Regions from separate parts of the Pseudomonas sp. PME37.24/006 genome, predicted to be linked through region 2. Evidence: predicted binding sites of a transcription regulator. Region 2 holds the regulator's gene; the other holds the start of a gene.
What was found. The regulator sigma-54, encoded in region 2, starts transcription at its own class of promoters, with help from an activator protein. The targets are predictions, from matches to a motif close to ANTGGCATNNANNTTGCTNT.
Positions count from the first base shown of each region.

Region 1: glnK (P-II family nitrogen regulator) is a predicted target of sigma-54. The motif match lies at 8,274-8,293, and genes of this name have one in related genera.

Region 1 covers NZ_JBVHNL010000004.1:320,886-335,353, forward strand. The annotation lists gene lysA (diaminopimelate decarboxylase) at 1-696, shown strand, start outside; gene dapF (diaminopimelate epimerase) at 702-1,532, shown strand; gene ACZ3GY_RS17630 (DUF484 family protein) at 1,529-2,224, shown strand; gene xerC (tyrosine recombinase XerC) at 2,364-3,269, shown strand; gene ACZ3GY_RS17640 (HAD family hydrolase) at 3,266-3,961, shown strand; gene sutA (dormancy-specific transcriptional regulator SutA) at 4,049-4,369, opposite strand; gene ACZ3GY_RS17650 (secondary thiamine-phosphate synthase enzyme YjbQ) at 4,446-4,871, opposite strand; gene ACZ3GY_RS17655 (ammonium transporter) at 5,020-6,270, opposite strand; gene ACZ3GY_RS17660 (ammonium transporter) at 6,385-7,701, opposite strand; gene glnK (P-II family nitrogen regulator) at 7,743-8,081, opposite strand; gene ACZ3GY_RS17670 (accessory factor UbiK family protein) at 8,482-8,754, shown strand; gene ACZ3GY_RS17675 (YifB family Mg chelatase-like AAA ATPase) at 8,841-10,331, shown strand; gene ACZ3GY_RS17680 (BCCT family transporter) at 10,554-12,527, shown strand; gene ACZ3GY_RS17685 (ABC transporter permease subunit) at 12,795-13,670, opposite strand; gene ACZ3GY_RS17690 (ABC transporter permease subunit) at 13,667-14,468, opposite strand, start outside.
Region 2 covers NZ_JBVHNL010000001.1:350,849-365,316, forward strand. The annotation lists gene ACZ3GY_RS01560 (YhdP family protein) at 1-743, shown strand, start outside; gene ACZ3GY_RS01565 (carbon-nitrogen hydrolase family protein) at 758-1,612, shown strand; gene tldD (metalloprotease TldD) at 1,609-3,051, shown strand; gene yjgA (ribosome biogenesis factor YjgA) at 3,096-3,614, opposite strand; gene pmbA (metalloprotease PmbA) at 3,717-5,063, shown strand; gene ACZ3GY_RS01585 (hypothetical protein) at 5,533-5,769, shown strand; gene ACZ3GY_RS01590 (class II fumarate hydratase) at 5,762-7,138, shown strand; gene ACZ3GY_RS01595 (DUF2753 family protein) at 7,205-7,654, shown strand; gene ACZ3GY_RS01600 (superoxide dismutase) at 7,668-8,279, shown strand; gene ACZ3GY_RS01605 (ZIP family metal transporter) at 8,313-9,209, shown strand; gene ACZ3GY_RS01610 (HPr family phosphocarrier protein) at 9,216-9,488, opposite strand; gene rapZ (RNase adapter RapZ) at 9,501-10,358, opposite strand; gene ptsN (PTS IIA-like nitrogen regulatory protein PtsN) at 10,376-10,840, opposite strand; gene hpf (ribosome hibernation-promoting factor, HPF/YfiA family) at 10,856-11,164, opposite strand; gene ACZ3GY_RS01630 (RNA polymerase factor sigma-54) at 11,320-12,828, opposite strand; gene lptB (LPS export ABC transporter ATP-binding protein) at 12,997-13,722, opposite strand; gene lptA (lipopolysaccharide transport periplasmic protein LptA) at 13,725-14,267, opposite strand; gene lptC (LPS export ABC transporter periplasmic protein LptC) at 14,254-14,468, opposite strand, start outside.

The sequences.
Region 1 (14,468 bases), on a different contig from region 2:
GCTGCCGCCCTGCCCAACCTGGTGGTGGTCGGCGTCGATTGCCATATCGGTTCGCAGCTGACCAGTCTGCCGCCATTTCTCGATGCGCTCGACCGCCTGCTGGTGCTGGTCGACCGCCTTGCCGAGCAGGGTATCCACCTTCGTCATATCGACCTGGGCGGCGGCCTCGGCGTGCAATACCGCGATGAGCAACCACCACTGGCCGGTGACTACATCCAGGCGGTGCGCCAGCGCATCGAAGGCCGCGATCTGGCACTGGTGTTCGAGCCGGGTCGCTTCATCGTCGCCAACGCCGGCGTGCTGCTGACCCGCGTGGAATACCTCAAGCATACCGAGCACAAGGATTTCGCCATCGTCGATGCGGCGATGAACGACCTGATCCGCCCGGCCCTGTATCAGGCCTGGATGGACGTGGTGCCGGTACAGCCGCGCGAAGGCGCCAGCCGTCAGTACGATATCGTTGGGCCGATCTGCGAAACCGGTGATTTCCTCGCCAAGGAACGCGACCTGACGCTGGCCGAAGGTGACCTGCTGGCCGTGCGCTCGGCGGGTGCCTATGGCTTCGTGATGAGCTCCAACTACAACACCCGCGGGCGCGCCGCCGAGGTGATGGTGGATGGCGAGCAGGTCTTCGAGGTGCGTCGGCGAGAAACTCTGGACGAACTCTTCGCGGGCGAAAGCCGCCTGCCGGAGTGATGCCGATGTTATTGCGATTTACCAAGATGCATGGCCTGGGTAACGACTTCATGGTTCTCGACCTGGTCAGCCAGCATGCCCATATCCAGCCCAAGCACGCCAAGCAGTGGGGCGATCGCCACACCGGCGTCGGCTTCGATCAGTTGCTGCTGGTCGAACCGCCGCAGCATCCGGACGTGGATTTCCGTTACCGCATCTTCAATTCCGACGGCAGCGAAGTGGAACAGTGCGGCAACGGCGCGCGCTGTTTCGCCCGCTTCGTACTGGACAAGCGTCTGACGGTGAAGAAAACCATCCGTGTGGAAACCAAGGGCGGCATCATCGAGCTGCAGGTTCGCGCTGACGGCCTGATCACCGTGGACATGGGGGCGCCGCGCCTGGTGCCCGAGCAGATCCCCTTCCAGGCCGACGCCGAAGCCCTGAGCTACGCCGTCGAGGTTGAAGGCAAAGCACACGAGCTGGCGGCAGTCTCCATGGGCAACCCCCATGCCGTGCTGCGTGTCGATGATGTCGACAGCGCGCCAGTGCACGAACTGGGGCCAAAGCTGGAGCATCACCCGCGTTTTCCACAGCGGGTAAACGTCGGTTTCCTGCAGGTTGTCGATCGCCAGCGCGGCCGCTTGCGCGTCTGGGAACGCGGCGCCGGGGAAACCCAGGCCTGTGGTACCGGGGCCTGCGCCGCAGCCGTCGCCGCGATCCGCCAGGGCTGGATGGACTCGCCCGTGCAACTGGAACTGCCAGGCGGCAAGCTGACCATCGAGTGGGCAGGCCCTGGCCAGCCGGTTATGATGACCGGCCCCACCGTGCGCGTGTACGAAGGACAGGTTCGCCTATGACAGACCAGCAGGATTCGCCCAAACCCCTGGACTCGGCAACCGTCGCCGCCTACCTGCGCCTGCACCCCGAGTTCTTCATCGACCACGATGAACTGATCCCTGAACTGCGTATTCCGCACCAGCGCGGCGATACCGTGTCGCTGGTCGAGCGTCAGGTCAAACTGCTACGCGAACGCAATATCGAGATGCGCCAGCGTCTGTCGCACCTGATGGACGTGGCCCGCGACAACGACCGGCTGTTCGACAAGACGCGCCGCCTGATACTCGATCTGATGGACGCCAGCAGCCTCGAAGAAGTGGTCAGTTGCGTCGAGGACAGCCTGCGCCGTGAGTTCCAGGTGCCCTTCGTGGGGTTGATCCTGTTCAGTGACACACCGCTGCCGGTCGGCCGCAGCGTCAGCAGCGCGGAGGCCCATCAGGCCATCGGTGGCCTGCTGGCGGGCGGCAAGACCATCTGCGGTGTGCTGCGCGAGCACGAGTTGAACTTTCTGTTCGGCGAGGCCGGCGCGGACGTCGGCTCGGCGGCCGTGGTTGGCCTGTCGTATCAGGGCCTGCATGGCGTGCTGGCAATCGGCAGTGCCGATTCGCAGCATTACAAGAGCTCTCTGGGCACGCTGTTTCTAGGCTATATCGCCGAAGTCCTGTCGCGAGTGTTGCCACGGTTCTCCACACCGCTGCGTTCGGTCAGGTAATACCCAGACATTCGGAGCACTCGAAGGTCGGGCGTAAGCCTCACGCCTGAGCACTCGATGGGTTAAGTCGCGCGCGAATGTCTGAAGACACCAAGGGCTTGTACCAGGCGCCGCTAACCCATCCAACGGAGTTTTTAGCGTGAAGCTTGCCGCCGACCTTGAGGCCTATCTCGAACACTTGCGTAGCGAGCGCCAGGTGTCTGTCCATACCCTGGATGGCTACCGCCGCGACCTCAACAAGCTGCTTGCCTACTGCGAGAAGGAACAACTCGCCGATTGGGGCGCCCTCGATACCTCACGTCTGCGTCGCCAGGTGGCTCGCCTGCACATGGAAGGCCAGTCGGCACGCAGCCTCGCGCGCCTGCTTTCGGCCACTCGTGGCCTGTATCGCTATCTGATCCGTGAAAACCATTGCCGCCACGACCCCGCCAGCGGCCTGACACCGCCCAAGGGCGAGCGCAGGCTGCCAAAGGTGCTGGATGTGGATCGCGCCAGCCAATTGCTCGATGGCGCTCAGGAAGACGACCTCATCGCCCGCCGCGATCACGCCATGCTCGAACTGTTCTATTCCTCGGGGCTGCGCCTGTCGGAGCTAGTCGCGCTCGACCTCGACGGCCTCGACCTGCCTGCTGGCCTGGTGCGAGTGGTCGGCAAGGGCAACAAGGTGCGTGAGCTGCCGGTCGGCAGCAAGGCCCGTGAAGCCCTGGAGCAATGGCTGCCACTGCGTGCCCTGGCCAACCCGGCGGATGGCGCGGTATTCATCAGCCGTCAGGGGCGACGCATCGGCGCCCGCGCCGTGCAGTTGCGAGTGCGCCAGGCGGGCATCAGCGAACTCGGTCAGCACATTCATCCGCACATGCTGCGTCACTCCTTCGCCAGTCATATGCTCGAATCCTCTCAGGATCTGCGCGCGGTGCAAGAGCTACTGGGGCATGCCGACATCGCCACCACGCAGATCTACACCCATCTGGACTTCCAGCACCTGAGCAAGGTCTACGACAGTGCTCATCCACGGGCCAAACGCCGCAAGGAACAGGACTCATGAGTATCCGCCTGGTCACCTTCGACCTCGACGACACCCTGTGGGACAACCGCCCGGTGATTTTGGGCGCCGAGACCGCTATGCGTGACTGGATCAGCGCCCACGCACCGCGCCTGGCAAGCCAGCCGGTGGATTACCTGGGGCAGACCCGCGGCCGCCTGCTGGAGGCCGAACCCAGCCTGAAATATCGCCTTAGCGAGCTACGCCGCCGAACCCTGCGTCACGCCCTGGAAGGCGTTGGTCATGCGCCTGACGAAGCCCAACACCTGGCCGAAGGCGCCTTCCAGGCCATGCTCGAGGCACGGCATGCGATCACCTTCTTTGCCGATACGGTTACCACACTAGAGCAGTTGGCCAACCAGTATCATCTCGGGGTAATCACCAACGGCAACGCCGACGTACGCCGCCTGGGCTTGGCCGACTACTTCAGCTTTATCCTCTGCGCCGAAGAGTTGGGCGTCGGTAAACCTGACCCCAAGCCGTTCCAGGAGGCGCTCAGCCGCTCCGGCATGCAGGCCGAACAGGCCGTGCATATTGGTGATCATCCCGGCGACGATATCGCCGGCGCACGCGCAGCGGGCTGGCGCGCGGTATGGTTCAACCCGGAAGGCAAAGCCTGGGCTGGTGACGACGAGGCCGACGCACAGATCCGCAGCCTCAGCGAGCTGCCAGCATTGCTGCAGCGCTGGGCGTAGCGCCCCACCGCCACTGCATTTTCGAACCCCTAAAACGCAAAAGCCCACCTTCTCAGGCGGGCTTTTGCGTGTGCAACCGGCTTTGCCTCAGATGGGGCGACTGCCGTATTTGCTGTCTGGCTTCTTGGGCGGATCGGACACCACATTGGGCTCCACCTCCTGCACCCTGCCGCCACGCGACAAGAACTCGTCCATGGCGCGAGCCAGGGCATCACGCTCCTTCTGCTTGGCTTCGACACTCGGCAGCTCTTCTACCTCTACCGCCTTCTTGGCCTTGCCCTTGGCAGGCGCTGCGCTGCTGGATTCGCTTTCGTCATCGCCATCATCGCTATCCGCGGCCGCCAGCTCCTCACCGTCGTCCTCGTCAGCACCTTCCAGCTCGTCTTGTTCCAGTTCTTCGTCGCTCATGTTCAGCCTCATGACTTGCGAAAAGCAGGTTAGTTATAGCCCAGTCGTCCGTCATTGCCGAACACCTGGAAAAAATTCAATTTGCCGTACCTTGCAAGGTCGCCAGCACTCGACGCGCACCACCCTGCTCACGGTGCTCGCCGAGATAAATCCCCTGCCAGGTACCCAGCGCCAGACGCCCATGACTCACGGGGATCTGCAACTGAACACCCAACAGGCTCGACTTGAAGTGCGCCGGTAGATCATCCGGGCCTTCGTCGCAGTGCTCGTAGCCCACCGCGTCCTCAGGGACGAGACGGCGAAAAAAGCGCTCGAAGTCGCGGCGTACCGCCGGGTCGGCATTCTCGTTGACAGTCAGAGACGCCGACGTGTGCTGCAGCCACAGGTGTAACAGACCCACCCTATAGCTCGCCAGTTCCGGTAACGCATCCTGCAATTCATCGGTTACGAGGTGAAAGCCTCGCGCCCGTGGACGCAGGGTGATCAGCCGTTGCTGCCACATGTTCGTCGTCCTCTTTTCAACGGGCGCATTCTAGCGCGCCGCAGAAAAAAACAAAGGGCGCCTGAGCGCCCTTTGCGATTGTTCGACCATCATTTTTCGTGATGAGGTGCTGGAAGGTCGAAACCTTCCGGCCCTGACGATTAGATCACTACTTGTTGGTGAACTCGGGATAGGCTTCCATCCCGCACTCGACCAGGTCGACACCGTCGTATTCCTCCTCCTCGGATACCCGCAGGCCAACCGTTGCCTTGATGATGCCCCAGACGATCAGGCTGGCAATGAACACCCAGGCGAAGATGCTGCCAATACCCAACAGTTGTGCGCCAAGGCTGGCGTCGCCATTAGTCAGGCAGACAGCCAGAGTGCCCCAGATACCGGCAGCGCCGTGTACGGAGATGGCACCGACCGGATCGTCGATCTTGATCTTGTCAAAGCCGAGGATGGCGAACACCACCAGCACGCCACCGACACCACCAATCAGCGTGGCCTGCAGTGCGGTCGGCGTCAGCGGCTCCGCGGTGATCGATACCAAACCAGCCAGAGCGCCGTTGATGGCCATGGTCAGGTCAGCCTTGCCGAACAGGATGCGTGCCACAATCAGTGCGGCGATCAGGCCACCGGCAGCGGCCATGTTGGTGTTGACGAACACCTGAGCCACGGCGTTGGCGTCCTCGATGGTGCTCATCTTCAGCTGCGAGCCACCGTTGAAGCCGAACCAGCCCATCCACAGGATGAACATGCCCAACGCTGCCAATGGCAGGTTGGATCCCGGAATGGCATTTATCTGCCCATTGACGCCGTATTTACCCTTGCGCGCACCGAGCAGGATCACCCCGGCCAGCGCAGCTGCAGCGCCAGCCATGTGCACGACACTGGAGCCGGCGAAATCGAGGAAACCGGCTGCATCGAGGAAACCACCGCCCCATTTCCAGAAGCCCTGAACCGGATAGATGATGGCGGTCATGACCACTGCGAAGGCGATGAACGCCCACAGCTTCATGCGCTCAGCTACGGCGCCAGACACGATGGACATACAGGTAGCGGCGAACACGACCTGGAAGAAGAAGTCAGAACGGGCGGCATAATAAGGAACGTCTTCGCCACCAGCCAGCACGGACTCGACGCTGTTCTCGTCGCCGATCAGAAAGCCGAAGCTCGGCAGGATGCCGCCTTCAGGGCTGGAATACATGATGAAGTAGCCGATCAGCAGATACATGACGCAGGCAATGGCGAACAGGGCCACGTTCTTGGTCAGGATTTCGGTGGTGTTCTTGGCGCGCACCAGGCCAGCTTCGAGCATGGCGAAACCAGCGGCCATCCACATCACCAGGGCGCCGCAAATCAGAAAGTAGAAAGTATCGAAACCGTACTGCAAAGCAGTCAGTGCTGTGTTGTCCATTTTTCACCTCTAGCCGTCGCGCTTGTCTGTGCGCTGTTCGGTCGAGGCGCCCGGGTTGGCTCCGGGCGCACTCCGTGTGCTTTGGGCCCGCCACACGCGGCGAGCCCCTGAGACTTACAGGATGTAACCGCGCTCGTTGTGCTGAGCCAGGTCGAGGCCGACCGACTCCTCTTCTTCAGTGACACGCAGCCCCATGACCACATCGATGACCTTGAGGATCACGAAGGTGACGATGGCGGTGTAGATCACGGTGAAGGCAACGCCTTTGAACTGGATCCACAGCTGCAGGCCGATGTTCTCGACTTCGCCGAAACCGCCCAGGGCAGGCGCTGCGAAGATACCGGTCAGCAGTGCACCGACGATGCCGCCCACGCCGTGTACGCCGAAGACGTCCAGGGAGTCGTCGTAACCCAGTTTGCGCTTGAGGCTGGTGGCGCAGAAGAAGCAGATCACGCCGGAAGCCAGACCGATGATCATCGCGCCCATCGGGCCGACGGTGCCGGCAGCAGGGGTGATGGCGACCAGGCCTGCAACCACGCCAGAGGCGATGCCCAGAGCGCTAGGTTTGCCGTGGGCGACCCACTCGGCGAACATCCAGCTCAGTGCAGCGGCGGCGGTGGCGATCTGGGTAACCAGCATGGCCATACCCGCGGTCTGGTCAGCGGCAGCAGCGGAGCCAGCGTTGAAGCCGAACCAGCCGACCCACAGCATCGCGGCACCGATCAGGGTGTAACCCAGGTTGTGCGGCGCCATGGCCACGCTCGGGAAGCCCTTGCGCTTGCCCAGCACGATGCACGCCACCAGGCCAGCGATACCGGCGTTGATGTGCACCACGGTGCCGCCAGCGAAGTCCAGCACGCCCCAATCCCACATCAGAGCACCGTCGCCACCCCAGACCATGTGCGCGATTGGCGCATAGACAAGGGTGAACCATACGGTCATGAACACCAGCATCGCCGAGAACTTCATGCGCTCGGCGAAGGCACCGACGATCAGTGCAGGGGTGATGATGGCGAAGGTCATCTGGAAGGTGACGAATACGCTTTCCGGGAAGGCCGCGGTCAGCGATTCTTTGGTCAGGTTGCCGAGGAACATGTTGCCCAAACCGCCCACGAAGGAGCTGAAGTTGGTCACGCCGGCTTCCATCCCGGTGGTGTCGAACGCCAGGCTGTAGCCGTAGGCGAACCACAGGAGGCTCATCAACGCGGTGATGGCGAAGCACTGCATCATGACCGACAGAACGTTCTTGGAACGCACCATACCTGCATAGAACAGCGCCAAGCCGGGAATGGTCATGAACAGCACCAGGGCAGTGGCGGTCAGCATCCAGGCGGTGTCACCGGAATTCAGCGTCGCTTCCTGCGCCATGGCCATGCCGGGGAAAAACAGGGACGAAAGGGCTCCGAGCCCTGCGACTTTTCGCAGAGTCATGATTTAACTCCTGGGACGATTTTGGGGGGTGGGGGCGGAGCTTAGATCGCGTCGGTATCGGTTTCGCCGGTACGGATGCGGATCGCCTGTTCCAGGTTTACAACGAAAATCTTGCCGTCACCGATCTTGCCGGTGTTGGCAGCTTTGGTAATGGCTTCGATGACACGATCCAACTGATCGTCGGCGATGGCCACGTCGATCTTCACCTTGGGCAGGAAATCGACGACATATTCGGCACCGCGGTACAGCTCGGTGTGACCCTTCTGACGGCCGAAGCCTTTCACTTCGGTCACGGTGATGCCTTGCACCCCGATTTCCGACAGCGACTCGCGGACGTCGTCCAGCTTGAACGGCTTGATGATGGCAGTGACTAGTTTCATGAAACTCTCTCCCGTGTAAGGTGGACTTGCCCCAGGAATTTTTACCCCGCTGCAAGTCTAAGCTCAGTGTCTGGCTTTTGTATGCATCGGTTGCCAAGACAGGCTGATCCGATACCACCAACTGCTCCCGGCGAAACATTCCCCGCCCGCACGATACAACCGAACCGCATCGGTGCATGGGTCAGTAGCGACTAAGCAGAAAGCTTGCCAATAACGGCAAAGCGCCTCCTTATCAGGATGTTACGGGCATACAGAGGTTTGCCTGGAAACATCCCGAGCGGATGACGCACCAGAACAGCGCCACACCCCCCCTCGACACGCACAGAGTTGGTGCACCCGCCTCAGGCAGCCCCCAAAAATGCCGTGCTACACTGCCGACACTCGTTTTCGGAAGGTTCTTATGCTGCCACCCAAAGCTCTGCTCGACGCCCTTAGCAGCCAGGCCACGCGCCTGCTCAGCGGCGATACTCCCTTGCCACGCAGCGAAATCGAGAGCCAGCTCAAGGCTCTATTGCAGAGCACATTCAGCAAGCTGGATCTAGTCAGCCGCGAAGAATTCGATAGCCAAATGGTAGTGCTGGCCCGCACTCGTGCACGCCTTGAAGCTCTGGAAGCCAAGGTCGCGGACATCGAGTCGCGCAACACGACAGCACAGCAAACATCGGCCGAGTAACGTACGCGGTAAATAAGTAGTATCTGTTGAAGCTTCAGTGCGCTCGCACAGCAGCGCCGGCAGCCCCAAAGATCAAGGAGTGATCGATGTCATTGGCCGTAGTCCACAGCCGCGCCCAAGTCGGCGTAGACGCCCCCGCTGTTACCGTCGAAGCCCATTTGGCCAACGGCCTGCCATCACTTGCGCTGGTCGGTTTGCCGGAAGCAGCTGTCAAGGAAAGTAAGGATCGCGTGCGCAGTGCCATCCTCAACTGCGCACTGGATTTCCCGCCACGCCGTATCACGCTGAACCTGGCCCCGGCTGATTTACCGAAGGACGGAGGCCGTTTCGACCTGGCCATTGCCTTGGGTATTCTGGCGGCCAGCGGACAATTGCCAGCAGACTCCCTGACCCCACTCGAATGCCTTGGGGAACTGGCGTTATCTGGCGCCATCCGCCCAGTACAAGGCGTGCTGCCTGCGGCTCTGGCGGCCCGGGGAGCCGGGCGCACCCTTGTGGTGCCCAAGGAAAACGCCGAAGAGGCCAGCCTTGCATCCGGGCTGACGGTGCTAGCGGCTGGGCATCTTCTGGAGCTGGTCGCGCACCTGAACGGCCAGACGCCATTGGCCGCTTATCAGGCGCAGGGCCTGCTACGCCACACTCAACCCTATCCAGACCTAGCCGAAGTGCAAGGGCAAACCGCTGCCAAGCGTGCCCTTCTGGTGGCCGCTGCCGGGGGCCACAATCTGCTACTGAGCGGGCCACCCGGCACGGGCAAAACTCTACTGGCGAGCCGCCTACCCGGCTTGCTACCACCACTGACAGAGGAAGAGGCCCTACATGTTGCAGCGATTCGCTCGGTGGCCAGCCACACCCCTTTACAGAGCTGGCCACAACGACCATTTAGACACCCTCATCACAGCGCATCGGGGCCGGCATTGGTGGGTGGCGGCAGTCGTCCTCAACCCGGAGAAATCACCCTCGCCCACCATGGTGTGCTTTTTTTGGATGAACTGCCGGAATTCGACAGACGCGTCCTTGAAGTGCTTAGAGAGCCACTCGAAAGCGGCCAGATCGTGATAGCCCGAGCTCGCGACAAAGTCAGCTTCCCCGCCCGCTTCCAGCTCGTCGCCGCCATGAATCCCTGCCCGTGTGGTTTCCTGGGCGACCCCAGCGGGCGCTGCCGCTGCAGCCCGGAACAGATTCAGCGCTACCGCGGCAAACTGTCTGGCCCACTACTCGACCGTATCGACTTGCATATCACCGTTGCGCGGGAAAGCACTGCGCTCAGCACACCGCCGGACAGTGGTGAAAGCAGCGCAACGGCGGCTGCCTGGGTCGCTACGGCGCGGGATATCCAACTGCAGCGCCAGGGCATGGCCAATGCCTTTCTCGACCTGCCAGGGCTGCGTGAGCACTGCGCACTGAGTGACATCGATCGGCAGTGGTTAGAGCACGCCTGCGAACGCCTGACCTTATCGCTGCGCTCGGCTCATCGTGTGCTCAAGGTCGCACGCACGCTGGCAGATCTGCAGGCGCAAAAGGCGATCAGCCGCCAGCACCTGGCAGAGGCCCTGCAGTACCGCACCAACCTGTGAAACACGCAGAAATAAGCTGAACGAATCCACATGCAAACCTATCGATAGCTGGCACATTCAAGAAACCGTCTATCGCGGTGGTACAATGCCCGGCCTTCCGCCTTTGGCGGCCATCCGATAAACCGAGTCGATTCTCCATCCGCCCGTCAGCCGATCTGGCCTATGCTCGATCAGGTAGGCGCGTACGTCATGGACTGACTCTGAACAAGGAGAGCTAGCTCGATGGAGGCACCACAGTCTTCCCGCTCCACCCTCAACCCGCCGGTCTTTTTCGGCTCTACGTTCCTGATCGCCTGCCTGGTGATCTACAGCACCGTGTTCAAGGACAATGCACAGAGCGTATTCAGCGCTACTCAGGCGTGGATCATCGAAAACGCCAGCTGGGTCTACATCCTCTCCGTTGCGCTGATTTTGCTCTTCGTGGTGTTTCTCGCGGTGAGTCGCTATGGCGATATCAAGCTAGGCCCTGACCACAGCGAGCCCGAATACAACAACACCACCTGGTTCTCCATGCTGTTCTGCGCCGGCATGGGCATCGGCCTGATGTTCTTCGGTGTCGCTGAGCCGGTGATGCACTTCATCGCACCACCGGTGGGCGACCCACAGACCGTCCAGGCAGCCAAGGAGGCAATGAAGCTAACCTTCTTCCACTGGGGTCTGCATGCCTGGGCAATCTATGCCGTCGTCGCACTGATCCTGGCGTACTTCGCCTACCGGCATAATTTGCCGCTGACCCTGCGTTCGGCGCTTTACCCGCTGATTGGTGACCGTATCTATGGCCCGATCGGACATGCGGTGGACATTTTCGCGGTGATCGGCACCGTTCTCGGCGTGGCGACTTCGCTGGGTTATGGCGTGCTACAGATCAACACAGGCCTGAACCACCTGTACGGCTTACCGACCACCACGACCGTGCAGATTGGCCTGCTGATTGGCACCATGGGGTTGGCGACCCTCTCTGTAGTGAGCGGGCTGGACAAGGGTATCCGTCGTCTCTCCGAGATGAACATGATCCTCGCCGTTATCCTGCTGTTGTTCGTGCTGGTACTCGGCCCCACCGTGTTCATTTTGCAGACATTCGTGCAGAACACTGGCGCCTACCTCTCGGAGATCGTCAGCAAGACCTTCAACCTCTATGCGTACGAGCCTACAGACTGGATCGGTGGCTGGACACTGTTCTACTGGGGCTGGTGGCTGTCCTGGTCACCGTTCGTGGGCCTGTTCATCGCACGTATTTCCCGCGGTCGCACGATTCGCCAGTTCATCAGCGGCGTGTTGGTCGTACCCGCCGGTTTCACCCTGCTGTGGATGACCGTATTCGGCGACACGGCGATTCATATGATCATGGTCGACGGGTTCACCGACCTTGCCCTAGCAGTCGACAAGGACAGCTCACTAGCACTGTTCGCCTTCCTCGAACACTTCCCGCTGTCGATGATCCTGTCGCAGATAGCGATCATCATGGTCGTGGTGTTCTTCGTCACCTCGGCGGACTCGGGTGCCATGGTGGTGGATATGCTCGCCTCGGGCGGCCAGGATCGGACACCGGTCTGGCAGCGCATCTTCTGGGCAGTGCTGATGGGCGTAGTAGCCGCTTCGCTGCTGCTGGCCGATGGCCTCAAGGCCCTGCAGACTGCGACCATCGCCAGCGCCCTGCCCTTCGTGATTGCGCTGCTGGCTTCCATGTGGGGGCTACTGCGAGCCCTGCGACTGGATGCCGCCAAGCGTGGCCTGCGTGATCAGGTCTCGCTCAGCTCGCGCGGCAGCACCAGCCCTGGAGGCTGGCAACGTCGCCTGCGTAGCATGGTCATGTTGCCGCGCCGCGCCCACGTAAACCGCTTCATCGTCGATACCGTTCTGCCCGCCTGTGAGCAGGTGGCAGAGGAGCTGCGCAAGCAAGGTCGAGAATCCAAAGTGGAAAGCGGTGAAGATGGCCGCGTAACGCTATCGGTCAGCCACGGCACCGAGACGGATTTCGAGTATCAAGTGCGCCCACGCGCGTTGATCCAGCCAAGCTTCGTGATGCGCGATACCAGCGATGACAGCAACGAAGAGCGCAAGTACTTCCGCGCCGAAGTTCACCTCAACGAGGGCGGCCAGGATTACGACGTGATGGGCTGGAACCGCGAAGAAGTGATTGGCGATATCCTCGACCAATACGAGCGCCACATGCACTTCCTGCATCTGACTCGCTGACGCGTCCTGACGCGTCGCGCAATACAAAACGCCCGGGCCAATGCCCGGGCGTTTTCGTTGGGGCTCGCATTCGTCTCGGCAGGCAGCGCCAACTGGCGCGTTGATGACATCCATGGCGAGTAGGAGTCGGCTTGCCGGCGATGCTCTGGATACGCGTCTTGCCAGCAAGCCGGCTCCTACGACGTCGACAGCGAAGCAACGCCCTCAGAAACAACAATGCCCGCCCTGCTGACGCAGATGGCGGGCATTGCTTGCGACCGCAAAAACTCAGTGAGCGGGCTTAGCCTCTGGCCGTGCGGAGATCGCCGCCTGGCTTTCTTCCATGACCTGCTGAATCGCCTTGCGACGCCGCTCTTCCGCGCGGTGGGCGAAGAACCACACCAGGAAGGTGGCGAGCGACACCGCCAGCAGAATCAAGCTGGCCACGGCGTTGATCGCCGGGGTCACGCCCAGGCGTACCTTGGAGAAAACCTCCATCGGCAGCGTGGTGGCACCAGGGCCGGAGACAAAGCTGGCCAGCACCAAGTCATCCAGGGACAAGGCGAAGGACATCATGCCGCCAGCCATCAACGATGGCGCAATCATTGGAATAGTGATCAGGAAGAACACCTTCCAAGGCCGCGCGCCAAGATCCATGGCGGCTTCCTCGATGGACAGATCCAGCTCGCGTAAACGCGCGGAGACCACCACGGCCACATAGGCCGAGCAGAAGGTGGTGTGCGCAATCCAGATGGTCATCATGCCGCGTTCTGCAGGCCAGCCGACCAGTTGCGCCATGGCCACGAACAGCAGCAGCAACGATAGACCGGTGATCACCTCGGGCATGACCAGCGGCGCCGTGACCAGGCCGCCAAACAGCGTGCGTCCCTTGAAGCGATGCACCCGGGTCAGTACGAAGGCCGCCATGGTGCCCAGCGCCACTGCGGCGATTGCCGTGTAGCAGGCGATTTCCAGGGAGCGCCACACCGCGCCCATCAACTGCCGATCATCGAGAAGGCTGACGTACCACTTGGTCGACCAACCACCCCAGACCGTTACCAGCCGCGAGGCGTTGAACGAGTAGATCACCAGGATGAACATCGGCAGATAGATGAACGCGAAACCGACCCAAAGCATGAAGGTGGAGAAGCGGAAGTTTTTCATGCTTTGCCCTCCATTTCTTTCGCTTGGTTCTTGTTGAATAGAATGATCGGAATCAACAGCAGCGCCAGCATCACCACCGCCAGAGCGGATGCTACCGGCCAGTCGCGGTTGTTGAAGAACTCTTGCCACAACACCTTGCCGATCATCAGCGTTTCAGGGCCGCCAAGCAGCTCGGGAATGACGAACTCGCCGACCACCGGAATGAACACCAGCATGCAGCCGGCGATGATGCCGTTCTTGGACAGTGGCACGGTGATTTTCCAGAAGCTGTTGAAGTTGCTCGAGCCGAGATCCGACGCGGCCTCCAGCAGGCTCTGATCATGCTTCACCAGGTTGGCGAACAGCGGCAGGATCATGAAGGGCAAGTACGAGTAAACGATGCCGATGTACACCGCGGTGTTGGTGTTGAGGATCTGCAACGGCGAGTCGATCAGACCAATACTCTGCAAAAAACCATTGAGCAGGCCGTTGTTGCTGAGAATCCCCATCCAGGCGTAGACGCGGATCAGGATCGCAGTCCACGTTGGCATCATCACCAACAGCAGCAGCACCATCTGGGTTTCTTTTTTTGCCCGGGCGATGGCATAGGCCATCGGATAGCCGATCAACAGGCAAGCCAAGGTGCTGAAAAAAGCGATTTTCAAGGAACCGAGGTAAGCGGCTATATACAGGTCATCCTCGCTGAGGAAGATGTAGTTGCCCAGGTTCAACACCATCGACAACGTGTTATCCACCCAGGTGAAAACCTCGGTATACGGCGGAATCGCCACATCGGCTTCGGCGAAACTGATCTTCAGG
Region 2 (14,468 bases):
ATGCCCAGGGCGTGCAGTTCAGCGATCTGGATATCAACCTCAAGGGGCTGCGCCTTGGCGGCGCCATCGGCTGGCAGGGTGTGCCGGGGCAGACGCGCAGCTGGTACAAGGGGCGCATGCAGGGCGAAAAGCTTTCCGAAGTCCTCAAGGCTTGGGGTTATGCCCCCTCGGCGACCAGCGAGAGCTTCCGTCTGGACGCCGATGGGCACTGGCCTGGTTCGCCGGCCTGGTTCAGCCTCAAGCGTTATTCGGGCAGCCTCGACGCGTCACTGCGCAAGGGCCAGTTCGTCGACGTGCAGGGCTCGGCGTCGGCGCTGCGGGTGTTCGGCCTGCTCAATTTCAACTCCATCGGTCGCCGTCTGCGCCTGGATTTCTCCGATCTGCTCGGCAAGGGCCTGAGTTATGACCGGGTCAAAGGCAACCTGAATGCAACGGATGGTGTGTTCGTCACTCAGGAGCCGATCACCATGACCGGCCCGTCGAGCAATCTGGAGCTGAACGGCACCCTGAACATGATCGACCAGGGCATCGATGCCAAGTTGCTGGTGACCTTGCCAGTCACCAACAACCTGCCGCTGGCGGCCCTGATCGTCGGCGCGCCAGCTATTGGTGGCGCCCTGTTCATCGCCGACAAGCTGCTCGGTGACCGCGTGGCGCGTTTCGCCAGCGTGCAGTACGACGTCAAGGGCACCCTGCACGATCCGCAATTGACCTTCGACAAACCGTTCAAGAAACCCAACTGACCCTGGAGGCCAGCATGTCTTTCGCCGTGATCCAGATGGTCAGCCAGGACGATATCGCCGCCAACCTGCTGCAGGCCCGTCGCCTGCTTGAGGAGGCGGCCTCCGGTGGTGCGCGCCTGGCGGTGCTGCCGGAGAACTTCTCGGCCCTCGGGCGGCGCGATGCCGCTGATCTGGGGCGCCTGGAAGCCAGTGGTCAGGGCCCTGTGCTGCCCTGGTTGAAACGCACGGCACGTGACCTCAACTTATGGATAGTGGCCGGCACCCTGCCGTTGCCGCCGGCCAGTCAGCCCCATGGCAAACCACGTGCCTGCTCGCTGCTGCTCGACGATCAGGGTGAAACCGTCGCCCGCTACGACAAGCTGCACCTGTTCGACGTGGATGTCAGCGACAGCCGTGGCAGTTATCGCGAGTCGGACGACTACGCCCACGGCGAGCACCTGGTGGTCGCCGATACACCCGTTGGGCGTCTGGGTTTGACCGTATGCTATGACCTGCGCTTTCCTGAACTCTATGGGGCCCTGCGTGAAGCGGGTGCCGAGCTGATCAGTGCGCCGTCGGCGTTCACCCGGGTCACCGGTGCGGCCCACTGGGATGTACTGATCCGCGCACGGGCCATCGAAACCCAGTGCTACCTGCTGGCAGCGGCTCAGGGCGGCGTTCATCCTGGCAGTCGGGAAACCTATGGCCACACGGCCATCATCGACCCCTGGGGGCGTAAGCTGGCGGAACAGGCGGATGGCGAGGCTACGTTGCTGGCCAAGCGCGATGCCATCGAGCAGGCGGCTATCCGCGAGCGCATGCCGGTAGTGCGACACAAACGATTTTTCGCTGCGGCGCAGCCGCGGCAGCCTGATGTGGAGACGTTATGAGCGACATGTTGTTGACCGTCAGCGAGCAGATGCTGAGTCCTGGCGGGCTGACCCTGGAGCATTTGCCGGGGGTGCTCGGCGAACTGGCCGGCCCTGGCATCGATGCCGCCGACCTGTACTTCCAGACCCAGGTGTCCGAAACCTGGGTGCTGGAAGATGGCATCGTCAAGGAAGGCAGTTTCAATCTCGATCAGGGCGTCGGCGTGCGCGCCCAGTCCGGTGAGAAGACCGGCTTTGCCTATAGCAATGCGATTACCCCCGGCGCGTTGAGCCAAGCGGCTCGTGCCGCCCGCTCGATTGCTCGTGCCGGGCAGGAAGGGCGTGTGCAGGCTTTCAGCGCCACTCAGGTCGCTCCGCTTTATTCGTCCGAGAGCCCGCTGGATGTGATTGATCGGGCCCAGAAGGTCGAGCTCCTCAAGCGCGTCGATGTAGCCACCCGCGCCCTCGATTCGCGAATCAAACAGGTGACGGTAAGCCTTGCTGGCGTATGGGATCGCATTCTGGTCGCGGCCACCGACGGTAGCCTGGGCGCTGATATTCGTCCGCTGGTGCGTTTCAACGTCAGCGTCATCGTCGAGCAGAACGGTCGCCGCGAGCGCGGCGGTCACGGCGGTGGCGGTCGTACCAATTACAGCTACTTCCTCAATGAAGACCGTGCCATGGGCTATGCCCGTGAAGCACTGCGCCAGGCGCTGGTGAATCTTGAAGCGATAGCCGCGCCGGCCGGCACCATGCCCGTGGTTATGGGCGCAGGCTGGTCTGGCGTGCTGCTGCACGAGGCGGTCGGCCATGGTCTGGAGGGCGATTTCAACCGGAAAGGCAGCTCCAATTACAGCGGCAAGATAGGCCAGCAAGTAGCCTCCAAGCTATGCACCATCGTCGACGATGGCACCCTGGCCGAGCACCGTGGCTCATTGAGCATGGACGACGAAGGTACACCTACCCAGTGCACCACGCTGATCGAAAACGGTGTGCTCAAGGGCTACATGCAGGACAAGCTCAACGCTCGTCTGATGGGGGTAGCGCGCACTGGCAACGGCCGCCGCGAATCCTATTCGCACCTGCCAATGCCGCGCATGACCAACACTTACATGCTGGCCGGCGAGAGTGACCCCGAGGAAATCATCCGTTCGGTGAAGAAGGGCATCTACTGCGCCAACCTGGGCGGTGGTCAGGTCGACATCACCAGCGGCAAGTTCGTGTTCTCCACCAGCGAGGCGTACCTGATCGAGGATGGCAAGATTACCGCGCCGGTCAAGGGTGCAACCCTGATTGGTAATGGCCCGGAGGCGATGAGCAAGGTGTCGATGGTCGGCAATGACCTAGCGCTGGATAGCGGCGTTGGCACCTGCGGCAAGGATGGTCAGTCAGTACCGGTTGGCGTGGGCCAGCCGACCCTGAAGATCGATGCGATCACGGTCGGTGGCACGGGCGCTTGAGAATACTGGCCGGGGTGAGCCCCGGCCATGCGAAGGGGCGGAACCTAGCGCAGTCCGCGCTGGGTTTCGTCGAGATCGCGGATGTACTTGAAGATTTTGCGTGACGAGGCCGGCGCCTTTTCCTGAGCCGCTTCATGCTGGGCATGGCGGATCAGCGCGCGCAGGTGTTGGCGGTCTGCGTCTGGGTACTCGGCGACGAACTTTTCGAGTACTTCGTCGTTACCGACGATCAGACGATCACGCCAGCGCTCGAGGTTGTGGAAACGCTCGTTGTACTGGCGCGTGGAGGCGTCAAGCTGGTCGAGGAGCGTCAGGATCGCTTCGATGTCCTGATCGCGCATCAGCTTGCCAATGAATTGCATATGGCGTTTTTTCGCTGCATTGGCGGTGTGCTTGGGTGATTCTTCCAAGGCACGGCGCAGGCCATCAGTCAGCGGTAGCTTGTTCTGCAGATCAGGCTTGAGGCCGGCCAAGCGCTGGCCCAGCTCCTGCAACGCGTGGAACTCACGCTTGACCTGGGTTTTGCTCTTCTCGCCGGAGAAGTCGTCGAGGTAATCAGACATTTTGCGGTGATCCAATGGGAAACGCCGCCATGATAGCAGCAAGTTTCTTGCCGCATGCGCGACCAGAGTCGTTGTCGCAGTGGCTATCGTTCAGGAGTCGTTATGAGTGAAGTGGAAGTAGTCGGGCCAGGTGCTCTACCGGGCCTTCAGGCGCAGGTCGAACAGATTCTCGCCGAGGCGAAGAAGCAGGGTGCGAGTGCCTGTGAAGTGGCGGTGTCGGTGGAGCAGGGGTTGTCCACCAGCGTGCGCCAGCGTGAGGTGGAAACCGTTGAATTCAACCGCGATCAGGGCTTTGGTATCACCCTTTACGTCGGTCAGCGCAAAGGCTCGGCCAGCACCTCGGCGACCGGCGAGGCGGCGATCCGCGAAACCGTAGCGGCGGCCCTGGCCATCGCCAAGCATGCGTCCGAAGACGAGAGCGCCGGTCTTGCCGACGCGGCGCTGATGGCTCGCGATATGCCGCAGCTGGATCTGTACCACGCCTGGGACATAAGCCCGGAGCAAGCGATCGAGCGCGCGCTGGTCTGCGAGGCTGCTGCCTTCGATGCCGACTCGCGCATTCGCAATGCCGATGGCACCAGCCTGAGTACCCATCAAGGCTGCCGTGTATACGGCAACAGCCACGGCTTCATCGGCGGCTACGCCAGCACCCGGCACAGCCTCAGTTGCGTGATGATTGCCGAGAGCGACGGGCAGATGCAGCGCGATTACTGGTACGACGTGAACCGTCAGGGCGAGCTGCTCGCCGATGCCGCGAGTATCGGTCGGCGCGCTGCACAGCGTGCGGTCAGCCGACTCGGCGCTCGCCCGGTACCGACTTGCGAAGTACCGGTGCTGTTCTCCGCGGAGCTGGCTACCGGTTTGTTCGGCAGCTTCCTTGGGGCTATCTCCGGTGGCGCCCTGTATCGCAAGTCATCGTTCCTCGAAGGAACTCTGGGCGAGCAACTGTTTCCCTCCTGGCTGAACCTCGACGAGCGTCCGCACATTCCCCGTGCCATGGGCAGTGCGGCGTTCGACGGCGATGGCCTGGCCACCTATGCGAAACCGTTCGTGGAGGGCGGCAGGCTGGTCTCCTATATTTTGGGCACCTACGCCGGGCGCAAACTGGGCATGCCGAGCACGGCCAATGCCGGCGGTGTGCATAACCTGTTCGTCAGCCATGGCGACGAAGATCAGCAGGCGCTGATCAAACGCATGGGCCGCGGCCTGCTGGTCACCGAGTTGATGGGCCACGGCCTGAACATGGTCACCGGCGACTACTCCCGGGGCGCGGGTGGCTACTGGGTGGAGAATGGCGAGATCCAGTTCGCCGTGCAGGAGGTGACCATTGCCGGCAACCTGCGCGACATGCTCAAGCAGATCGTCGCAGTCGGCAGCGACCTGGAGCTGCGCAGCAATATCCGCACGGGCTCGGTGTTGATCGAGAAAATGACCGTCGCCGGCAGTTGATTCGAACGGGCGCTTTTGCGCCCGTATGTTGTGAGCCGTTGACGTTTCGGAGCCCATTGCCGAAGCGTCGACGGATTCTCGGCCTGCCACGCAATGTGGCCATATCGCGCCTTTCTCCTCTCATTCATGACTGCTGAAGGCAGATGGCTGCTTGTTACCTGCCGTTCGGCAACTTTCGCTTTCTGTACTTTTTGCCAATTGCCGCTGGTGCCAATCCTGCGCGGCGAGACCAATGGTGCTTCATACCAATTCGGTATTGATTATTCTTTCTAAATAGGAATTAATATTATTATCTTTTGAAGGGTGAGCCATGAGATTTCGCTCGAGCAATACGCCATGTTTGGATTGTTGGTACTGGCTGGGTTTCCGGATCCGTTGCGGGCTGCTTCCTGATGAACCAAGGCTGCTCGAGCTTCACTGGGCGCAGGGTCGCCAACTGGTCGAGCACGGTCGGCTGTGTCCCTGGCGGATGTCACTGACCACCCTGAATCTGCTCATGGATACCGCCTGCGATACGGCGCTGCCCTGGCACTGGCGCAGTGTCTGCCTGGATCACGCCTACCGCTCCCTCTACGCGCTGCAGCACCTGGCGACCAGCCGCGATCAGCAACACAGCCTGAATAGCGTTCGCAACCGCCTGGCCACCTTGCGCATGCAGCCCTCTCTTTCGATATCCGAATTGGCAGAAGGAAATCCCTATGAGTAACACCCGCATAGAACGCGACAGCATGGGCGAACTGGCCGTCCCCGCCGAGGCCCTCTACGGTGCCCAGACCCAGCGTGCAGTCAACAACTTCCCGGTATCGGGGCTGGCCATGCCCAAGGCGTTCATTCGTGCGTTGGTGCTGGCCAAGGCCGCCGCCGCCCGTGCCAACGTGGATCTGGAGCAGATCCTGCCTGCCCAGGGCGATGCCATCGTTGCGGCATGCCAGCAGCTGCTGGCCGATGATTTCATGCAGCACTTCCCGGTGGACGTGTTCCAGACCGGTTCCGGCACCAGCTCCAACATGAATGCCAACGAAGTGATCGCCACCCTCGCCACGGGCATTCTCGGCGAGCCGGTGAACCCCAATGATCATGTCAACTGCGGCCAGAGCAGCAATGACATCATCCCCACCACCATCCATGTCAGTGCCGCCATCGAGGTTAGTGAACATCTGCTACCGGCGCTTGGCCACCTGCTCAAGGTGCTCTGCGAGAAGTCCCTCGAGGTGCAACCCTTCGTGAAGACCGGCCGTACGCACCTGATGGATGCCATGCCGGTGCGCATGAGCCAGGTGCTCGATGGCTGGGCGCAACAGATTCAGGGCAACATCCAGCTGCTCACCAGCCTGCTGCCGGCGCTCCAGGCACTGGCCCAAGGTGGTACTGCGGTCGGTACCGGCATCAATGCGCATCCGCGATTTTCCGAACTATTCTGTCAGGAGCTCAATGCGCTGACCGGGCGCCAATTCACCCCGGGTATCAACTTCTTCGCGCTGATCGGCTCTCAAGACACTGCGGTGGCGCTGTCCGGGCAACTAAAGACCACGGCAGTGTCGTTGATGAAGATCGCCAACGACCTGCGCTGGATGAACTCCGGTCCGCTGGCCGGCCTGAGCGAGATCGAACTCGAAGCACTGCAACCTGGTTCCTCGATCATGCCGGGCAAGGTCAATCCGGTGATCCCGGAAGCCACTGCCATGGTTGCGGCCCAGGTCATCGGTAACGACACCACCATTGCGGTGGCGGGGCAGTCCGGCAATTTTGAGCTGAACGTGATGCTGCCGGTGATCGCTCACAATCTGCTCGGCAGCATCGAGTTGCTGGCCAACGCCAGCCGCCTGCTGGCGGATCGCGCCATCGCCAGCTTCAAGGTCAACGAGCCGAAGCTCAAGGAAGCACTGGGCCGCAACCCGATTCTGGTGACAGCGCTGAACCCGCTGATCGGTTACCAGAAGGCTGCGGAAATCGCCAAGAAGGCGTATCGCGAAGGTCGGCCGATCATCGACGTGGCCGAGGAAATGACCGATCTGGGACGTACCGAGCTGGAGCAGTTGCTCAACCCGGAACGCCTTACCGAAGGTGGTCTGTAACCGTTGAAACCGCCGCGCAGGTCATGTGGCCTGCGCATTTTCGCCTCAGGGCGAGGAGGCAATCCCATGGAGCAGTGGAAGCGACTCATCCAGGCCGGTAACCGCTACTTCGCCGAAGGTTCCTGGGTCGAGGCGCGGGAGCAGTATCTGCAGGCGCTGGCGCTTGCCCAGGTACTGTTCGAGCGCTGGCGGGATGCCGATGCTGCGGTGGCGGCTTTCGTCGTTTCTCAGCATAACCTGGCCGATCTGCAACTGATGATCGGTCATCCGGAAGAGTCCGCCGAGCACCTCTGTGCCTGCCATGAACACCTGTTGCGCTGCATGGGCAGTGAGCATCTGTCGCCGTCCTTGCGCCAGGCTGCACTCAATCACAGCGGCCGAACCTACACCAGTCTGTTGAACTTTGTCGCCGAGCACGGGGCCTACCCCCGTACGGATCGATTGTTGGGCGCTCATGCGCCTGGCGATGCTTCACCGGCAGAACGCCCAGCGTCTGTCGTTCGTCAGTACCATTAGAAGGAGTGAAACCATGCCGTATAGCCTGCCTGCTCTGCCTTACGCCTACGATGCCCTGGAACCGCACATCGATGCGCAAACCATGGAAATCCATCACAGCAAGCACCATCAGACCTACGTCAACAACCTCAATGCCGCTTTGGAAGGCAACTCGCTTGGCGAGCTGCCGGTCGAAGAGCTGCTCACTCGTCTCAAGGAAGTGCCGGAAGACAAGCGCGGTGCGGTGATCAACAACGGTGGTGGGCATGCCAACCATTCGCTGTTCTGGAGCGTGATGAGCACCAGTGGCGGTGGTGAGCCCCAAGGTGAGTTGAAAGCCGCCATCGACAGCCAGCTGGGTGGCCTGGAGGCTTTCAAGGAAGCCTTCACCAAAGCCGCACTGACCCGCTTCGGCAGCGGCTGGGCCTGGCTCAGCGTAACGCCACAGAAGAAGCTGGTGGTTGAAAGCACCGGTAACCAGGACAGCCCGCTGATGAACGGTAATACGCCGATTCTGGGTCTGGACGTGTGGGAGCATGCCTACTACCTGCGCTACCAGAACCGTCGCCCCGAATACATCGGTGCGTTCTACAACGTCGTCGATTGGGCCGAAGTGGCGCGTCGCTATCAGGCAGCTCTGGCTTGATTGCATGCCTATGAGCCGGCATCGAGTGTACGCATGAGCCCACTGCACGAGTTGATCGCGGCCAATGGCCGTTCCTTTCGCTATGCATTGGGCCTGATGCTGCTCGTTGGCGGCGGGATCATTCTTGCCCTCAAGGTCTGGAGTGGTTTGCAGAGCCGGCTTTCGCCGGCTCTCTGGTATGCCTGGCAAGGCGGCATGCTGTGTGCTCTTGGCACAGCACTGGGTGCCTTGCCAGTTATTTTCATGCGCAGCATTTCGGCACGTTCTTACACGGCCATGCTGGGTTTCGGTGGGGGCATGATGCTCGCTGCCAGTCTTTTTTCACTCCTTCCGCCGGCTTTTCAGCTGACTCACGAGCTGGGCCTGAGCGCTAGTCAGGGCTCGCTGCTGGTCGCCGCAGGAGTGGTGCTCGGTGCTGGTGCCTTATGGGTGCTGGGCCACTGGTTGTCTCGTACATCGCGAGCGAACATGCAGGCAGATCAGGGCGTCGGCTTGAGCGTCTGGCTGTTCGTTATCGCCATCGTTCTGCACAACGTGCCGGAAGGAATGGCGGTCGGTGTGGCGGCCGCGGCCAATCTGTCTAATGCCGACGGATTGGCGCTGGGGATTGCGTTGCAGGACGTACCCGAGGGGCTGATCATTGCCCTGGTGCTGGCCGGGGCAGGAATGTCGCGATGGAAGGCGGTTTTTTGCGGCGCCGCCTCCGGGTTGGTCGAGCCGCTGTTCGCGCTGCTTTCGGCCTGGTTGGTCGGCGTGTCGTTGCAGTTGCTGCCCTGGGGGCTGGCGATCGCGGCGGGGGCAATGCTCTTCGTGGTGATACGCGAGATCATTCCCAAGCTGTATCGACGCAGTGACATGCCACCGGCTGTACTGGGTTTTGCATCGGGGTTCGTGTTGATGTTGGCTGTGGGCAATGCCCTGAACGTCTGAGGGCGATCACTCGCCTTCGTCGAAGTAGTTATTGATCAGGTCAATCAGCGCCTGCAGGGCTTCCTCTTCCCGCTCGCCCTCGGTCGCCAGGTGCACGATGGTGCCCTTGCCGGCGGCGAGCATCATCACCGCCATGATGCTCTTGCCATCTACGAGGCTCTCGACGCTACGCCCGATTCTCACCTGGCAGGGAAAACGCCCCGCGACCCCGACGAACTTGGCGGCCGCGCGCGCGTGCAGGCCGAGTTTGTTGATGATGGTGATTTCACAGGCGGGCATCGCGGCAATTCCTTAACTGAGGTCGCGGTGGCGGATCTGAACATTCTTCAGCAGCGGTTTGAGGGCGTGCCCCAGGCGGTTGGCGAGGTACACCGAGCGATGGTGGCCGCCCGTGCAGCCGATCGCAACGGTAACGTAAGAGCGGTTGCTGGCAGCGAAGCGCGGCAGCCACTTGTGCAGATAGGTGAAGATGTCCTGGTACATGTCCTGGACGTCCTCCTGGGCTGCCAGGTATTCCTCGACCGGCTGCTCGAGGCCGGTGAAGTCACGCAGTTCGGGTTTCCAGTAGGGATTGGGCAGGCAGCGCACGTCAAACACTAGATCTGCATCCACCGGCATCCCCCGTTTGAAACCGAAGGATTCGATCAGGTAGGCGGTACCCGGTTCCGGCTGGTTGAGCAGGCGCAGCTTGAGGGTGTCGCGCAGTTGGTAGAGATTCAGGTGAGTGGTGTCGATCTTCAGATCGGCACGGTCGATGATCGGGCTCAGTAGTTTGGTCTCGTCGACCATGGCTTCGGCCAGCGAGCGCTGGTCGTTGGTCAGCGGGTGACGTCTGCGCGTCTCCGAAAAGCGCTTGAGCAGGGTTTCTTCGCTGGCGTCCAGATACAGGACATCGCAACGGATGTTGCGGCCGCGCACTTCATCAAGCAGTTCGGAAAAGCGCTTGAGCTGGCTAGGCAGGTTGCGTGCGTCTATCGATACCGCCACTTGTGGGTGCAACAGCTCGGTATGCAACAACGCCCGTTCGGCCAGCTCCGGAAGCAGGCCGGCAGGCAGGTTGTCGATGCAATAGAAACCGTTGTCCTCGAGCACGTCGAGAGCGGTGCTCTTGCCCGAGCCGGAACGGCCGCTGACGATGATCAGGCGCATGGGCTAATCCTGTAGGGCTATTGGCCGTTCTGCACGTTCACTACGGTCTGGTACAGCGATTCACTGTCTTGAGCCTGGCGCAGCCGCTCGCGAACGTCCTCGCGGTCGAACATGCTGGCGATCTGGCGCAGCAGTTCCAGGTGCTCATCGGTCGCTGCTTCGGGAACCAGCAGCACGAACAGCAAATCGACGGGCGCACCATCGATGGCGTCGAAGTCGACCGCAGCGTTGAGTTTCAGCAGTGCACTGATCGGTGAGCTGCAGCCGGGTAGGCGGCAGTGGGGAATGGCGATGCCATTGCCAAAACCGGTCGAACCGAGTTTTTCCCGGGCGATCAGGCTTTCATAGATGGTCTGGCCGTCGAGATCGGGCAGGTCGCTCGCGATCACGGCAGCTATCTGTTCGAGTACACGCTTTTTACTGCCGCCCGGCACGTTCACGAGGGAACGGCCGGGGGTCAGGATATTTTCAAGTCGGATCATAGGATAAGGACGAGGTCAGCGGGCCATTGCGCCCTGCTGGCGGTCGAGCTGTTTTTCCTTGTGCTTGATGAGTTGGCGGTCAAGTTTGTCGGTCAGTAGATCAATGGCAGCGTACATGTCTTCATGCTCGGCATTTGCCACCACTTCGCCTCCGGCGATATGCAAGGTAGCTTCGACTTTCTGCTTGAGCTTCTCGACCTCCAGGATGACCTGCACATTGGTGATCTTGTCGAAGTGCCGCTCGAGACGTCCGAGCTTTTCCTCGATGTAGCTGCGTAGTGCGTCTGTCACATCCAGCTGGTGTCCACTGATGTTGACTTGCATACCGCTTCTCCTTGTTGCCGTGTGTGAGTGGCAGGCTATAGACCTGCCGCAGGAACACTGGGGCTTGCTACGGGGCAACTCTAAAAACTGCCTACGTTGTTACCGCTGCGTTAACTGCCTCGCCAACGTTTTTAGAGATGCCCCTACAAGGGCGCTTACATCAATCGCTTGCGTTCGCTCGAAGGCGCTATACCGAGCGATTCACGGTACTTGGCGACTGTGCGGCGCGCCACTTGAATGCCCTGTGCTTCCAGTAAACCAGCGATCTTGCTATCGCTCAATGGCTTTTTCGCATTTTCCGCGGCGACCAGTTTTTTGATGATCGCGCGGATCGCGGTGGACGAACATTCGCCGCCTTCGGAGGTGCTGACGTGGCTGGAGAAGAAGTATTTCAGCTCGTAAATGCCACGCGGCGTATGCATGTACTTCTGGGTGGTGACGCGGGAAATGGTCGACTCATGCATGCCTACCGCTTCCGCGATGTCATGCAGTACCAGCGGCTTCATGGCTTCGTCGCCGTAGTCGAGGAAGCCGCGCTGATGCTCGACGATCTGCGTCGCGACCTTCATCAGGGTCTCGTTGCGACTCTGCAGGCTCTTGATGAACCAGCGTGCTTCCTGCAACTGATTGCGCATGAAGGTGTTGTCGGCGCTGGAGTCGGCGCGTTTCACGAAGCCTGCGTACTGCGCGTTGACGCGTAGGCGCGGCATGGCTTCCTGGTTGAGCTCCACCAGCCAGCGATCGTTGTGCTTGCGCACGATCACGTCAGGCACCACGTACTCGGGCTCGCTCGACTCGATCTGCGAGCCAGGGCGCGGGTTGAGGCTCTGAATTAGCTCGATAACCGGGCGTAGCTCGTCTTCCTTGAGCTTCATGCGGCGCATCAACTGGCTGTAGTCGCGGCTGCCGAGCAGGTCGAGGTAGTCGCTGGTGAGGCGCTGAGCTTCGCTCAGCCAGGGTGTACTGGTCGGTAGCTGACGCAATTGCAGAAGCAGGCACTCGCGCAGGTCGCGGGCGGCGATGCCGGAAGGCTCGAACTGCTGGATGCGGTGCAGCACGGCTTCGACTTCATCGAGCTCGACATCGAGTTCGGGGTCGAAGGCGTCGGTAATTTCTTCGAGAGTTTCTTCGAGGTAGCCCTGAGCGTTGATGCAGTCGATCAGGGTAACGGCGATCAGGCGATCCTTGTCGGACATCGGCGCCAGATTGAGTTGCCAAAGCATATGGCTCTGCAGGCTCTCGCCGGCGGAGGTGCGAGTGGTGAAGTCCCACTCGTCGTCGTCATTGCTTGGCAGGCTGCTGGCGCTGGTCTGGTAGACGTCTTCCCAGGCTGTGTCTACGGGTAGTTCGCTGGGGATGCGTTCACCCCAGTCGCCTTCTTCCAGATTGTCGACGGTCTGGGTGTTTTCCTGGAAGGTCGGCTCCTGAAATTTCTCTTCCTGAGCAGTCGCAGTGGTGGCACTTTCCGCACCGTCGGCCATGGGATCCGAATTGTCGAAGTCGTCGCCTTCTTCCTGACGCTCGAGCATCGGATTCGACTCCAGCGCCTCCTGGATCTCCTGTTGCAGATCGAGAGTCGACAGTTGGAGCAGGCGAATGGCTTGTTGCAGCTGCGGTGTCATCGTCAGCTGCTGGCCCATTTTCAGGACTAGCGATGGTTTCATTGCAGACCTTATCTGGCGTCTGTGCGCAATCCACGACAGGGCGCCAAAGCGCCACTAGGAAGCAAATTATATGCCTGAACCCGAGTGGTTTGCCTAGAGCCCGTTACCATTTCATTACGACCATGTCGTGGGGTAACAGGCTCTGGATGCCCATCGGTGGGAAAACCGTTACAGGCGGAATTCGTGGCCCAGGTAGACTTCCTTTACCATCTGGTTGGCCAGGATCGCAGCGGAGTCGCCCTCGGCGATCAGTTGGCCGTCGCTGACGATATAGGCGGTCTCGCAGATATCCAGGGTTTCGCGCACATTGTGGTCGGTGATCAGCACCCCAATGCCTTTGGCTTTGAGGTGGTGAATGATTTGCTTGATGTCACCGACCGAAATCGGGTCGACGCCGGCGAAGGGCTCGTCGAGAAGGATGAATTTCGGTGATGTTGCAAGGGCGCGGGCGATTTCTACACGGCGGCGCTCACCACCCGACAGGCTCATGCCCAGGTTGTCGCGAATGTGGGTGATGTGGAATTCCTGCAGTAGGCCCTCCAGTTCCTGCAGCCGCTGCGCGCGGCTCAGATCCTTGCGCGTTTCCAGGATCGCCATGATGTTATCGGACACACTGAGCTTGCGGAAGATCGACGCTTCCTGAGGCAGGTAGCCTATACCGGCGCGGGCGCGGCCGTGCATGGGCTGGTGGCTGACGTCGAGATCGTCGATCAGTACGCGGCCCTGATCGGCCTGAACCAGACCGACGATCATGTAGAAGCAGGTGGTCTTGCCGGCGCCGTTGGGGCCGAGCAAGCCGACGATCTGCCCGCTGTCGATGCTCAGGCTTACGTCGCGAACGACCTGGCGACCTTTATAGCTTTTGGCCAGGTGCTGGGCTTTCAGAGTTGCCATCGTTATTGGCCCTGCTCAGCGGCGGGTTTTTTCTGCGGCTGGATCACCATGTCGATACGCGGGCGCGGCGTCGACACATTGGTGCCCGTGGCGCGGCCTGCATTGACGATCTGTCGCTGGGTGTCATAGACGATTTTCTCGCCTTCGAAGGTGTTGCCTTCCTGAACCACCTTGGCCTGGTCGATCAGTACGATGCGCTCATTGGCAGCAAAGTACTGGATGGTCAGGCCGTAAGCCTTGACGATCTGCTTGTCGGCCGAGGGCTTCTGCTCGTAATAGGCGGGTTTGCCCACCGAGGTGAACACATCGACCTCACCCTTTGCGTTCTGGGTGATGGTGACGGTGTCGCCAGTGATTTTCAGGGTGCCCTGAGTGATGACGACGTCGCCGCGATACACTGCAACGCCTTGTTTGTCGTCCAGCTCAGCACTGTCGGCCTGCACGCGGATCGGTTGATCACGGTCGCTCGGCAGAGCCCAGGCGCTTGCGCTTCCGAGCGTGGCGCCGAGGCTGAGAAGTAGGGGGAGGGTTTTAACGAACCTCATGCTGGCCTCTTACGTTGGACTGCAGGAGCATCCTGCCGTCATTCAAGTACGCTTTCATTCCTTGTGCCGTGGTCACCCCGTTGGCCGCGTCGATTCTAACGGCTTGCTGGGTCTGCGCATATTCCTTCTGTGGGAATACGGTCAGGCGGCTGGTGGTAAGTATAGTGGCGCGGCCCTTTTCGTCTGTGCGTTCCACCCGCA